Skermanella sp. TT6: one gene and its partner. The protein of the gene in region 1 interacts with the protein of each later gene in a pairwise test. Links are inferred from orthologs where the notes say so. Each region holds a gene or a part of one and is shown on either strand. Other genes may lie near its edges.

What was found.
Region 2: the proteins of IGS68_RS22445 (region 1) and mobA interact in binary tests that used the Escherichia coli proteins (3 or more experiments, as listed by UniProt). The link is inferred for Skermanella sp. TT6 from one-to-one orthologs.

The regions. Positions count from the first base shown.
Region 1 is NZ_CP067420.1:4,793,304-4,800,689, forward strand. Bases 2,271-5,236 are described here. They hold IGS68_RS22445 (molybdopterin molybdotransferase MoeA), read right to left. Parts: upstream 4,405-5,236; coding sequence 3,136-4,404; downstream 2,271-3,135. Other genes in these bases: IGS68_RS22435 (O-acetylhomoserine aminocarboxypropyltransferase), read right to left, coding at 2,271-2,600; IGS68_RS22440 (CoA-binding protein), read right to left, coding at 2,620-3,120; IGS68_RS22450 (hypothetical protein), read right to left, coding at 4,652-4,825. Also shown: IGS68_RS22430 (MFS transporter), read left to right, coding at 62-1,303; more of IGS68_RS22435, read right to left, coding at 1,290-2,270; IGS68_RS22460 (helix-turn-helix transcriptional regulator), read right to left, coding at 5,740-6,048; IGS68_RS22465 (hypothetical protein), read right to left, coding at 6,035-6,514; IGS68_RS22470 (ABC transporter ATP-binding protein), read right to left, coding at 6,704-7,386. UniProt on the Escherichia coli protein: Catalyzes the insertion of molybdate into adenylated molybdopterin with the concomitant release of AMP.
Region 2 is NZ_CP067420.1:344,874-351,022, forward strand. What follows is about bases 1,229-4,181. They hold mobA (molybdenum cofactor guanylyltransferase MobA), read left to right. Parts: upstream 1,229-2,363; coding sequence 2,364-2,999; downstream 3,000-4,181. Other genes in these bases: fdhD (formate dehydrogenase accessory sulfurtransferase FdhD), read left to right, coding at 1,481-2,377; IGS68_RS01640 (response regulator), read right to left, coding at 2,996-3,370; IGS68_RS01645 (TRAP transporter substrate-binding protein), read left to right, coding at 3,742-4,181. Outside these bases: IGS68_RS01625 (lytic murein transglycosylase), read right to left, coding at 1-922; more of IGS68_RS01645, read left to right, coding at 4,182-4,734; IGS68_RS01650 (TRAP transporter small permease), read left to right, coding at 4,741-5,286; IGS68_RS01655 (TRAP transporter large permease), read left to right, coding at 5,308-6,149. UniProt on the Escherichia coli protein: Transfers a GMP moiety from GTP to Mo-molybdopterin (Mo-MPT) cofactor (Moco or molybdenum cofactor) to form Mo-molybdopterin guanine dinucleotide (Mo-MGD) cofactor.

The sequences.
Region 1 (7,386 bases):
GACATGCGACGTTTTCACCCAGCATCCATCGACGGCGCACTGTCTTCTTCCGAGGTCCATCATGTCTCCCCTCTCCGCCCGCCTCTCGCTGGGGTTCGCCTGTATCGGCCATGCCTTCATGCATGTGCTGACCGCGTTGTACCTCACGGTCGTGCTCGGGCTGGAGCGGGACTGGGCCATGAGCTACGACGAGCTGATCCGGCTCTGGACGGTCGGCTCCCTGATGATCGGGCTGGGCGCCCCGATCGCCGGCTGGCTGGGCGACCGCTGGAGCGACGCCAAGATGATGGTCGTCTTCTTCCTGCTGACGGGCGCCGGGTCGATCGCGGCCGGGTTCGCCGGCGGCACCACGGCGCTGGCCGTCGGCTTGGCGGTCCTGGGGCTGGGCGGCTCGATCTTCCATCCCGTCGGCATGTCCTGGGTGATCAAGAACGCGACCAACCGGGGCCGCGCGCTCGGCGTCATGGGGATCTTCGGCAGCGTCGGCATCGCCGGGGCGGCGATCGTCGCCGGCGGCCTGACCGAACTGATCAACTGGCGCGCCGCCTTCATCGTTCCGGGGGTGGTGTGCATGGCCGCGGGCTTCGTTCTGCTGGCCTGCATCGCGACCGGGCTGGTCACCGACAGGGAACGGGACGCCAAGCCGCAGCCGGGCACCAACCGCGCCGACGCCGTCCGCGCCTTCCTGGTGCTGTCGGTCACCATGGTCTGCGCCGGCCTGATCTTCCAGTCCACCATGACCGCGATGCCCAAATGGTTCGGCGAGCGCATGACCGGCCTCGTCGGCGAAGGGACCCTGGGCGTCGGCGGACTGGTCACCCTGGTCTATCTGTTCGCCAGCGGGTCGCAGTTCGTCGGCGGCATGCTGTCCGACCGCTATCCGCTGAAGCGGGTCTATGTCGGGTGCCTGGCGATCCAGATCCCGCTGCTGCTGATCGCTTCCAGCTTCGCCGGGCTTCCCCTGCTGATGGTGGCGGCGCTGGTGGTGTTCACGCAGAGCCTCCAGATCCCGGCGGAAACCATGCTGCTGGCCCGCTACACGCCGGCCCGGCACCGCGGGCTGGCGTTCGGCGCCAAGTTCGTGCTGTCCTTCGGCGTTGCTCCCCTGGGCGTCCAGCTCGTGGCGCTGGCCTATGGCTGGAGCACCGATTTCTGGTGGCTCTTCGTCATGCTCGCCGGCTTCGCGGCCACCGCCGTGCTGGCGGCCACCCTGCTCCCCCGGGAGGCGCCGGCGGCTCCCGCCGTGCCGGCCGTTCCCGTGGTGGCGCCGCCGCTCGCGGCCTCCGCCGTCAGCGCGGAGTAGCCTTCGCCAGCGCCTGGTCCAGGTCCGCGATCAGGTCCTCCGCGCTCTCGATGCCGACCGACAGGCGGATGACGTCGGGCGTCGCCCCCGCCGCCTTCAGCCCCTCGTCGGAGAGCTGGCGGTGGGTGGTCGAGGCCGGATGGATGATCAGCGACCGCGTGTCGCCGATATTGGCGAGGTGGCTGAACAGCTCGACGCCCTCGACCACCGCCACGCCGGCATCGAAGCCGCCCTTCAGGCCGAAGGTGAAGACCGCGCCCGCCCCCTTGGGCAGGTACTTGCGGGCCAGCTCATGGTATGGGCTGGACGGCAGGCCGGCATAGTTGACCCAGGCCACGGCGGGGTGGCCTTGGAGGAATTCGGCGACCTTCAGCGCGTTGGCGCAGTGCCGCTCCATGCGGAGCGCCAAGGTCTCGATCCCGGTGAGGGTCAGGAAGGCGTTCATCGGCTGCTGGTTCGGCCCCAGGTCGCGCAGCCCGATGGCGTGGCCGTGGATCGTGAAGGCCAGGTCGCCGAAGGTCTCGTGGAAGCGGAGGCCGTGGTAGCCGGGCTCCGGCTCGGTCAGCGCCGGATACTTGCCCGCCGCGGTCCAGTCGAACCGGCCGCTGTCCACGACCGCGCCGCCGACCGAATTGCCGTGGCCCGACAGGAACTTGGTGGTGGAATGGACGACCAGGTCGGCGCCGTGCTCGATCGGTCGGCACAGGTACGGCGTCGCCATGGTGTTGTCCACGATCAGCGGAACGTTGGCCTCCCCCGCCACCTCGGCGATCGCCGCGATGTCGGAGACCACGCCGCCCGGATTGGCCAGGCTCTCGATGAAGATCGCCTTGGTCTTGGGCGTCAGCGCCCTGCGGTAGCCGTCGGCGTCCTCCCCGTCGACGAACACCGCCTTCCAGCCGAAGGCGCGGGGAAAGCTGTTGGCGAACTGGTTGAGCGACCCGCCATAGAGCCGCCGCGACGACAGGAACTCCTCCCCCGGCGCCATCAGGGCGAAGAAGGTCAGCATCTGCGCCGCGTGGCCCGACGCGGTGGCGGTGGCGCCCCGGCCGCCCTCCAGGCTGGCGATGCGTTCTTCCAGCACCGAAACGGTCGGGTTGGTCAGCCGCGAATAGATGAAGCCCATCTTCTGGAGATTGAACAGCGACGCCGCGTCCTCGACGTCGTCGAACACGTAGCTGGTGGTCTGGTAGATCGGCGTCGCCCGCGCGCCGGTCGCCGGGTCCGGAGCCGCCCCGGCATGCACCGCCCGCGTCTCGAACCCGAATGTCCTCTGCCCAGTCCCGTCCCCGGCCATGGCGCTCCCCTCCCCTGTCCTACATCAGTTTCTTGACGGCCTTGACCGGCCGCTTGCGGTTGGTGATGACGTTCGAATTGATGCCGTTCCAGCCCAGCTCGCCGTGGAGCCGCATATACTCGATCTTCGGGCAGCGGTTCATGACGACCTTCAGCCCGGCCTGCTCCGCACGCTCGGCGGCCTCGTCGTTCCGCACCTGGATCTGCATCCAGACGACCTTGGCGCCGATCGCGATGGCGCTGTCCGTCACAGGCCCCGCCGCCTCGGAATTGCGGAAGACATCGACCATGTCCACCGGCTCGGGGATATCCTCCAGCCGGGCGTACACCGTCTCCCCCAGCAGCTCCTGCCCCGCGACGCCGGGATTGACCGGGATCACGCGGTAGCCCCTGGATTGAAGGTACTTCATGACGAAATAGCTGGGCCGGTTCCAGTTGGTGCTGGCGCCCACCAGGGCGATCACCTTGGCCGACGCCAGGATGTCCGAGAGGTACCGGTCCGTGTACGTGTCGTGCTGCATGGGATCCGCCTGTGTTCAGCGCACTTCGCTGAACGGCATGTACGATACCATGCCGCCCCGCTCAAGCCGGGTCACGTCCTCCGGCAGCACCACCAGGCCGTCCGAGTCCACCATGGACGACAGGACGCCGGCCCCGTCGCGGGCGAACTTGGTCGCGACCAGCTCCCCGTCGGCTCCGGGCGACAGGCTGACCCGGACGAACTCGCGGCGGCCCTCCTTCTTCCTGTAGTCGAAGTCGGCCCGGACCCGGAACAATGTCGGCTCCGAAACGGTCTCGCCGGCCAGGTGCTGGATCAGGGGACGCGCGAGGCAGAAGAAGGTGACCATGGCGGCCACGGGGTTGCCGGGCAGCCCGACGAACGGCTTGCCCTGGACTTGGCCGAGCGCCACCGGGCGGCCGGGCTTGATGGCGAGCCGCCAGAAATGCAGCCCGCCCAGCGACTCGACGGCCCCCTTGACGTGGTCCTCCTCGCCGGTCGAAACCCCGCCGGTGGTCACGATCAGGTCGTGCCCTTCGGCGGCCCGCTCCAGCGCCGCCCGAAGCTCGGCCGGATCGTCGCGCAGGATGCCCAGGTCGGTCACCAGCCCGCCCATCCGGCGGACCAGCGCCGACAGGGTGAAGCGGTTGGCGTCATAGATCGCGCCGGGGCCGAGCGGCCGGCCGGGCTCCTCCAGCTCGTTGCCGGTCGAGACGACGGCGACCCGCAGCGGCCTGCGCACCGCGGCGCCGGTCAGACCGACCGCCGCCATCAGCCCGACATCCTGGGGCCGCAGCCGGCGCCCCGCGCGGAGGATCACCGAGTCCTCCCGGACGTCCTCCCCGGCTTCGCGGCGGTTGGCGCCGCGCTTGATGCCCGGCCGGATCACGACGGCCCGAGTCCCGTCGGGCGCTTCCCGCTCGCCGCAGTCCTCCTGCATCATCACGGTGTCGTACCCGGCCGGCATCGGCGCCCCGGTGAAGATCCGGACCGCCGTCCCCGCCGGGTCCCGCTCCACCGGCCGGTCGCCGGCGGCCACGCGGGCGACGATGGGGAGCACGGTTTCCCGTTCGGCGGACAGATCCTCGAACCGCACCGCGTAACCGTCCACGGCGGAATTGTCATGGGGCGGCACGCTGACCCCTGCCACCACGTCCTCCGCCAGCACCCGGTCCAGGGCGGCATCCAGGGCCACCCGCTCGACCTCCGTGACGGCCACCAGCCGGGACGCCAGCATGTCGCGCGCGGCGTCCAGGGACATCAGGGGGCCGCCGAAGGCGAAGCAATCGTCACTGAGCTGGGCCATGGGGAATGTTCTCTCGAAGTCTCGGAAACGGCAGGGTCGGAACGCGGCATCCTAACGGGCCGGACCGAAGCCGTCACCCCACCGGATAGTAGCCCACCGGATGTCAGGATGAAGACCCGTTGCCTATCCGCAGGATTTTCACGCCGGTTGCGGCTTCCACTCGATCGTTCCAGGCTCTTTCGGCGATAATGACCACGGCCCGCCGCTCCCACCACAGGCAGGAACCGTCGATCCATCAAGAACCGGATCACTCAAACCCGGCCGCCGCCCGACGCTCCTCGCTCAGTTCATCGACCAGACTGATCCCTTCCGGAACATAGCGGCTTGCCATTGCCTGGGCACAAGCGACGGCAGCCCGGATCGGCTCAAGGCGGATCTGGCCGGCCTCGACATGGAGGATGAACTTGCCTCCCTCCTGCATACCCAATTCGGACCGGACATTTGCAGGGATCACTAAGAGCGTCTAACAAAACCTTGATGAGAGGCTGACGCCGCCTATCTGACGGGCATGGCGAAACCCCTTGTCAGCGATGAGCTGTGGGCGGTCGTGGCGCCGCTGTTGCCGTCCCGTCCGCCCCGTCCGAAAGGCGGTCGGCCGCCGGTCGATGACCGGGCGGCGCTGACCGGCATCCTGTTCGTGTTGCGAAGTGGCATTCCGTGGGAGATGCTGCCGCAGGAGATGGGCTGCGGCTCGGGCATGACCTGTTGGCGGCGGCTGCGCGACTGGCAGGCCTCAGGGGTCTGGGAGAGGTTGCACCACGTTCTTCTGGACCGGCTGGGCAAGGCCAACGCGATCGACTGGAGCCGGGCGGCGCTGGACAGCGCCAGCGTCCCGGCAAAAAGGGAGGCCGGGAGACCGGGCCGAACCCGACCGACCGCGGCAAGCCGGGCTCGAAGCGCCACGTCGTCATCGACGCCAACGGCATCCCGCTGGCCGTGACCCTGTCGGCCGCCAACATCCACGACAGCCGGATGCTGGAGGCCACCGTCGATGCCATCCCGCCCATCCGCCAGTGCGCCGGCCGGCCCCGCCGCCGTCCCGCCAAGCTGCATGCGGGAGCTTTAGCTAACGCTGAAAGCGGTACAAAGGCTATGATTTCCGGCGCTGCCGGCGTGCGTTGCGCGGACGCGCCATCATTCCCCGGATCGCGCGGCGCGGCATCGACAGCACCGAGCGCCTGGGCCGGCACCGCTGGAAGGTCGAACGCACCTTGGATGGTTCGCCCAATTCCGGCGGACCTCCGTGCGCTACGAACGCCGGATCGATATCTTTGCCGCCTTCAACCACCTCGCCGCAGCCCTCATCACCTTCCGCTTCGTCGAACGATGGTTATGTTAGGCACTCTTATCCGCTCCGTGATTGACGTCGTGCCGAACCGGGCGCGGCAACAATGATATTTGCACCGGCCGATCAAGGGCGTAAGCCAGATCAGCGAGAGTTTCCAAAGTCATGTTGGTCTCGCCGCTGAGCTTTCGTGAAATATGCGACCGGTCCACCTCCAGGATGCGTGCCATCTCGGCCATGGTCAGCCCACGCCGTTCCTGCTCTTCGGCCAGGGCTTGGGCGAGGACATGCTTGATCTCGCTCACCAAGCGCAGGTAGGAGCGGCGGCGTTCGTCGATACGGAAGCTACGCGTTCTCATCGGGCCTTGTCCCCGCGATGCTCTTGGGTTCGTCCAGTGGCAATGCGTCACGAAAGTCCGCGACGTGGTCGATATGCTCTCGATAGTCCATGGGCTGCTTTAGGTTCCGCTTCATGGCACCCCTTACCGCAAGGAAAGTTCCAAGAGTAGGAAACCATCCGAAGATCCGTACATCCGGTGTTCTCAATGACCAGATGCCCCGCGTTTCCGGTCGCAGAAGCTTCTTATGGACCCCATAGACCATGGGCCATCCTTTGACGAAATCAACGAATATAGCCTCCACCTGCTCATAGGGACTCATGTCCCTGCCGCGGGCATCGCTCCATTCGTCATACAGGACGGCCTCGATCCATTCATCGAACTGCGCCGCAAAATAGACCGACCGGTGCGGCAGTTCATGGGGTGCAAGGTTCGCTTCGAACTTGACGAGGGTACCCTTCGTCCAAAGATGCTCCAGTGTTGCCATAAAAGTCAACACCGCATCTTCGCAACGGATGCCGCCGACCCGCGTCCAACGTCGCGCTGGGCGCGGTGCTCTTGGAGTTTTGCGCGCATTCCCGTCACCAGGCGGTTGAACGATCGGTTCCCATGCCGACTGGATATAACGAAAGAGGTAGTTCCGCAATTCCCTCGTATGCGTGAGGGTGTGAGGTGATCACTCCCCCCTGAAATGGCACGCCGCGAAGTGCCCCGGCGCCACCGGATCGAAGCCGGGCGCCACCTCCGCGCACACCGCCTCGGCGCGCGGGCAGCGGGTGCGGAAGTAGCAGCCGCTGGGCGGGTTCAAAGGCGATGGCAGATCGCCGGTCAGGACGATGCGTTGCTTGGACCGCTCGCGGTCCGGGTCGGGGATAGGCACCGCCGAGATCAGCGCCTTGGTGTAGGGGTGGCGCGGGTCGCGGTAGAGGGTGTCGCGGTCGGCCAGTTCCGCCTGCTTGCCCAGGTAGAGCACCATGATGCGGTGGCTGATGTGGCGCACCACGCTCAGGTCGTGGCTGATGAAGATCAGCGACAGGTGGAACTCGCGCTGGAGCCGCATCAGCAGGTTCACGATCTGCGCCTGGATCGACACGTCCAGGGCGGAGACCGGCTCGTCGCACACGATCAGCCGGGGGTTCAGGATCATCGCCCGGGCGATGCCGATCCGCTGGGCCTGCCCGCCGCTGAACTCGTGCGGGTAGCGGTTGATCATCTCCGGCAGCAGGCCGACGCGGACCATCATGTCCTCGATCCGGGCGCGGCGGGCCGGTCGTTTCAGGTCCGGATGGAAGGTGTCGAGCGGTTCGCCGATGATGTCGCCGACGGTCATGCGCGGGTCCAGCGAGGCCAGCGGGTCCT
Region 2 (6,149 bases), 4.4 Mb from region 1 along the record:
CGGACTGGTCGGGCAGGGCGCGGGTGCCGGCCGCCTGCCGGACGCCGAGTCGGCGCCACTCCGCGACCGGCTTGCGCACGGACATGTCGGCCAGCTCATAGTCGAAGCCGGCGGGCAGCACGGCTTCGGCGCCCCAGGGCTCGCCCGCGCGCCAGCCGACGTCGCGCAGATATCCCGCGGTCGAGCCGAACACGTCGGGCAGGCTGTTCCACAGGTCGCGCCGCCCGTCGCCGTCGCGGTCCACCGCGTGGCCGGCGAAGGTCGTCGGGATGAACTGGGTATGGCCCATGGCGCCGGCCCAGGAGCCGACCAGCCGCCCCTGAGGCGCGTCGCCCCGGTCGATGATGCGGAGCGCCTCCAGCAGCTGCTCGCGCCAGAATTCGGCCCGCCGGCCGTGCCAGGCGAGCGTGGCCAACGCCTCCACCACGTTGTAGCTGCCCATGTTGGAGCCGAAATTGCTCTCCATCGCCCAGATCGCGACGACGATCTCGGGCGGGACGCCGTAGTCGCGCTCGACGCCCGAGAGCAGGCCGCGCTGCACGGAGAGCTGTTCGCGGCCGCGGGTGATCCGGGTCTCGCTGACGGCGCCATCGAGATAGGTCCAGACCGGACGGACGAATTCCGGCTGGCTGCTGTCCGAGGCCAGCACTTCGGGCAGCACGCGCAGTCCGGACAGGCTGCGGTCCACCGTCGCCGGGCCGACCCCGGCGGCGCGCGCATCGGCCCGGAAGCCGGCCAGCCATGCCTGGAAGTCGGTCTCCTGCGCCGCGGGGTCCGCCGTCAGGGGAGCCGCCTGGTCGGCGACGCCCGGCGGCGGCTTGATGCCCGGAACGGGCAGGGGTTCGCCCCCCGCCGAGGAGCAGCCCGCCGACGCCACGACCGCGGCGGCCAGAAAGATGATGTGTGAAGTCTTCAGTCCCATGCGCCGACCCGCTGTTGCACCCGTAACTCTCTCAATAGAGGTGTTGAGTTCCGGGCACAAGCGGCAGCCGGCAAGGCGGCGGCGTCCCGGGAGCTCTCACTTTAGGGGGATTCCGTGCCTTTTTCGTATAAATCCGTGATGAGGGTCACTGAGACCGCCCGGTGGATGGCCGATCCTCCGATCCGCAGCGGCTCGGCCGAACGGTCTATGTTGCAATGCGGCATCAGCTTGCGACAAAGTGTAAAACCCGCCTTTTGATTAAGGCTACCTTTCGGTGAATTTGATGTATCTCATGACGTGAGGCTTTTTTCTTGGGCACGGTCATGGCAGAGCACAGGCATCGGAGTAACGGAGGCTCCAGGATGGACAGTTTCGTCAAGGACTGGGCGCGATGGTCGGTCGCCGAGCGCTATACCGCGATCGGCGTCGTCGCGGCCTCGCTGATCGGCGTGGCGACCCATCTCCTGCTTGACGTGATCTGATCGGCGGGTCCGGCTTCGGGCGCGTTGCCGCGCGCCGCGCTTGCCTGACCGGGGCGGTCGAATTACGCTCGCCCCCATGGAAGAGCTCCCCAAGGCAGAATTCGTCGTCCGCCCGGATCCCGCAGACCCGCGCCTGACGAAGCGGGTCGCCGGCATCGACCAGACCGGCGCCCCGATCGAAACCTCGGTCACCGTAGAGCGCCCCCTGACCCTGTTCCTGAACGGCCAGGAGATCGTCACCATGATGACGATCTGCGATTATCCCGAATATCTGGCGCTGGGATACCTGCTGAACCAGAACATGCTGCGCACCGACGACCGCGTCACCGACATCGTCTATGACGACGAGATCGAGACGGTGGTGGTTCGAACCGAGCGCCCCACCGACTTCGAGCAGAAGCTGAAGAAGAAGACGCTGACCTCCGGCTGCGCCCAGGGCACGGTGTTCGGCGACCTGATGGAGAAGTTCGGCGACATCCGGCTGTCCTCCACCGCGCGGCTGAAGACCTCCTGGCTGGCGGCGCTGACCCGCAAGATCAACACGGCGCCCAGCCTCTACCTGGAGGCCGGCGCGATTCATGGCTGCGTCCTGTGCCGGGAAGACAGGCCGCTGGTCTATATGGAGGATGTCGGCCGCCACAACGCCGTGGACAAGGTGGCGGGATACATGTGGCGGCACGGCCTGGGGCCCGAGGACAAGATCTTCTACACGACCGGACGCCTGACCTCGGAGATGGTGATCAAGACGGTTCAGATGGGCATCCCCATCCTGGTATCGCGCAGCGGCTTCACCGCCTGGGGCGTGGAACTGGCGCGCGAGGCCGGGCTGACGCTGATCGGCCGCGCCCGGGGGCGCCGCTTCGTGGCGCTGGCGGGGGAGGAGCGGATCGAGTTCGACCTCGCCTCGGGCGAGGGCGACGACGAGCCCGCCGCGCACCGCAGGAAGGGGAGCCGGGGCGATGACGGGGAATAAGGGGGAGGACGTCGTCGGCGTGCTGCTGGCCGGCGGGCTGTCGCGCCGCATGGGCGGCGGCGACAAGACGCTGCGGCTGCTGGCAGGCCGGTCGATCCTGGACCGGATCATCGACCGGGTCCGGCCCCAGGTGGGCCGGCTCGTGCTGAACGCCAACGGCGACCCGGCGCGATTCGCCATGACCGGGATGGAGATCGTCCCCGACGTGGTGCCGGACTATGCCGGGCCGCTGGCCGGCGTGCTGAGCGGGCTGGACTGGGCGGCGGATAACGTCCCCGGCGCCCGTTGGGTGGCGAGCTTCGCGACCGACGCGCCGTTCCTGCCGGCCGACCTGGTGGAGCGGCTGCGCGCCGCCGCGGAGCGGGAAGGCGCCGACATGGCCTGCGCCCGGTCCGGCGGGCGCGAGCACCCCGTGTTCGGCCTGTGGCCGGTCCATCTGCGCCACGACCTGCGCCGGGCCATGGTCGAGGAAGGGATCCGCAAGGTCGATGTCTGGACGGGGCGGTACCGGCTGGCGATCGCCGATTTCGAAGCCGACCCGGTCGACCCCTTTTTCAACACCAACCGCCCCGACGACCTCGCGGAAGCGGAGCGGCTGGTGGGGGGTCGTCTGGTCGATTAATGCCGGGCGGCGGCCGCGATGAGCCGGTCCAGGTCGCTGATCCGGTAGGGCTTGGAGACCCAGCCCGCCGCAGGCGACTCGCCGCGGGAGGACCCGATCACCTCGTCGATCGCGCTGCCGCGGCAGATCACCACGGGAATCCCGAGCCGGCCGGAGATCTCGCGGGCGGCGTCGATGCCCTCGTTCAGGTCGGAGAGGCCGCCGTCCACGACGGCCACGTCCGGGCGATGCAGCTCGGCCAGACGCACGGCGTCCGGGGCGGTGTCGGCCCAGGCGCAGACTTCGTAACCGAGGTCCATCAATCCGAATCGCACGGCCCAGGCGATCAGGGGATCATTTTCCGCAACGATCAGGCGGGTTTTATGGTCCATATCTTGCCTCCACAGGGGCGACCGACCCAAGGCTTATGGGTATCCCTATATCTTGGGTGCTGCAATTAGTCTCAACGATATACGGTGTGGTTTGTCGCGTCGGGCATCCGGATTTTTGCCCCGGCACCTCGAAAGCCGTCCACGGGCCGCGCGGAGGAACTACCACGCGCCGACGCCCTTGGCAAAACCCGGTATATGCGATTCATTTCGGGCAATTCCCGGTTTCGCCGTTCGTGCCGACAGCCCTGTCTGGACGCTTGACCGTCCCTCCCCGACAGGCGAGCATCGTTCCACACCGCCTGGCGCGACAAAAATGGCGGACCTGGGGCCAAAAGCCCGAGGCTTCACGGTTACAGACAGGGGACGTGTCGATGCGACGTTTGATGACCGCTGCCGTGGCTGCAGCAAGCTTGGCGGCGAGCTTCATGGTATCCGGGGCGATGTCCACGGCGGCCTGGGCCCAGACCCGGTGGGACCTGCCCACGGCCTATCCCGACAGCAACTTCCACACGCAGACACTGCGCTGGTTCGCCGACGAGGTGCGTCGCGCCACCGACGGGCAGCTCGACATCACGCTGCACAGCAACGCCTCGCTGTTCAAGATGCCGGAGATCAAGCGGGCGGTCCAGACGGGCCAGGTGCCGGCCGGCGAGATCCTGCTGTCCGCCTACGGCAACGAGGACCCGCTGTTCGAGGCCGACGCCATCCCGTTCCTGGCGGCGGGCTATCCGGCGGCGCGCAAGCTGTACGAGGTGCAGAAGCCGCTGCTGGAGAAGCGCCTGGCCGACCAGGGCATCCGGCTGCTCTACTCGGTCGCCTGGCCGGGGCAGGGCATCTACACCAAGCGGGAGATCGCCAAGGTCGACGATTTCCGCGGCATCAAGTTCCGCGCTTACAACGCCGCCACCGCCCGGCTGGCCGAGCTGCTGGGCGCCGCTCCGACCACCGTGCAGCAGGCCGAGGTGCCGCAGGCCTTCGCGACCGGCGTGGTCGACGCGATGATCACGTCGGGCGCCACCGGCGTGGACACCAAGGCGTGGGAATTCTCCAAGTTCTACTACGACACCTCGGCCATGCATCCGCGCAACATCGTGATGATCGGCGAGCGCGCCTGGCGGCGCCTGCCCGAGGAGGTGCGGACCAGCGTCCTGGAAATCGCCGCCAAGGCGGAAGAGCGCGGCTGGGCCGAGAGCGAGCGGATCGCCGAGGAAACCAAGAAGACCATGGGCCAGAACGGGCTGACCATCGTCACGCCGTCGGAGGCCCTGATGGGCGACGTCCGCGCGGTCGGCCGCACCATGATCGACGAATGGGTCAAGAAGGCCGGGGCGGACGGGCAGAAGATCGCCGACGCGCTGAAGTAACGGCCGATGCGCAGGGTTCTCGACGGGCTTTACCGGCTGTGCGGCTGGCTCGCGGCCTTCTTCCTGGTCGCGATCGCCGTGCTGATCCTGCTCCAGGTCGGCGGACGGCTGGTCGGGGTCCTGATCCCGTCGGCCGACGACCTGGCCGGCTTCGCCATGGCGGCCTCGTCGTTCCTGGGACTGGCCTACGCGCTCCGGGCCGGCGGGCACATCCGGGTCAGCCTGGTCCTGCAGCGGCTGGCCGGCGGCCCGCGCCGCTGGGCGGAGCTGTGGTGCCTTGCGGCGGGAAGCCTGCTGACCGGATACTTCGCCTGGTACAGCGGGGCCATGACGTGGGAATTCTTCGCCTTCGGGGACGTCTCGCCGGGGCTGCTGCCGATCCCGCTGTGGATCCCCCAGAGCACCATGACCCTGGGCCTCGGACTGATCTGCGTGGCGCTGGTCGACGACCTCGTCGCGGTGGCGAAGGGGCGGCCGGCGAGCTACGAGGGGGCCGGGGGTGACCTGCTCGAGTCCGAGAAGCTGGCGGCCGGCCCCGATGCGAAGCTCTGATTGCCGGAAAAGGCCTCGCCCTTGGACCCCCTGATCCTCTCCGCCGTCCTGATCGTCCTGCTGCTGCTCCTGCTCGCCAGCGGCATCTGGGTGGCGCTGTCGCTGCTGGCGGTCGGGCTGATCGCCATGCTGTTCTTCACCTCCGCCCCGTCGGGGCTGGTCATGGCGACCACCGTGTGGGGTGCCAGCGCCAGCTGGACGCTGACCGCCCTGCCGCTGTTCATCTGGATGGGCGAGATCCTGTTCCGCACCCGCCTGTCGGAGGACATGTTCCAGGGGCTGGCGCCCTGGATGGCGCGGCTGCCCGGCCGGCTGATGCATGTCAACATCGTGGGCTGCGGGATCTTCGCCGCGGTGTCCGGCTCCTCCGCCGCGACCTGCGCCACGATCGGCCGGATGTCGCTGCCCGAGCTGAAGCGGCGCGGCTATGACGAGCGGATGAGCATCGGCACGCTGGCCGGTTCCGGAACCCTGGGGCTGCTGATCCCGCCGTCGATCATCATGATCGTCTATGGGGTGGCGGCCGACGTGTCGATCGGCCGGCTGTTCATCGCCGGGGTGCTGCCCGGCATCCTGCTGATCGCCCTGTTCATGGGCTATGTGGTGGTCTGGTCGCTGATGAACCCGGAGCGCACGCCGCCGGGCGGCGCGGCGATGACCCTGGGCGGGCGGCTGCGGGCCTCGCGCCGGCTGATCCCGGTGGTGGTGCTGATCGCCGCCGTGATCGGCTCGATCTACTCCGGGATCGCCACCGCGACCGAGGCGGCGGCGTTGGGCGTCGCCGGGGGCCTAGTCCTGTCCGCGGCGTCGGGGACGCTGACCTGGGGCAGCTTCCGGGAAAGCCTGATGGGCGCCATGGTCAC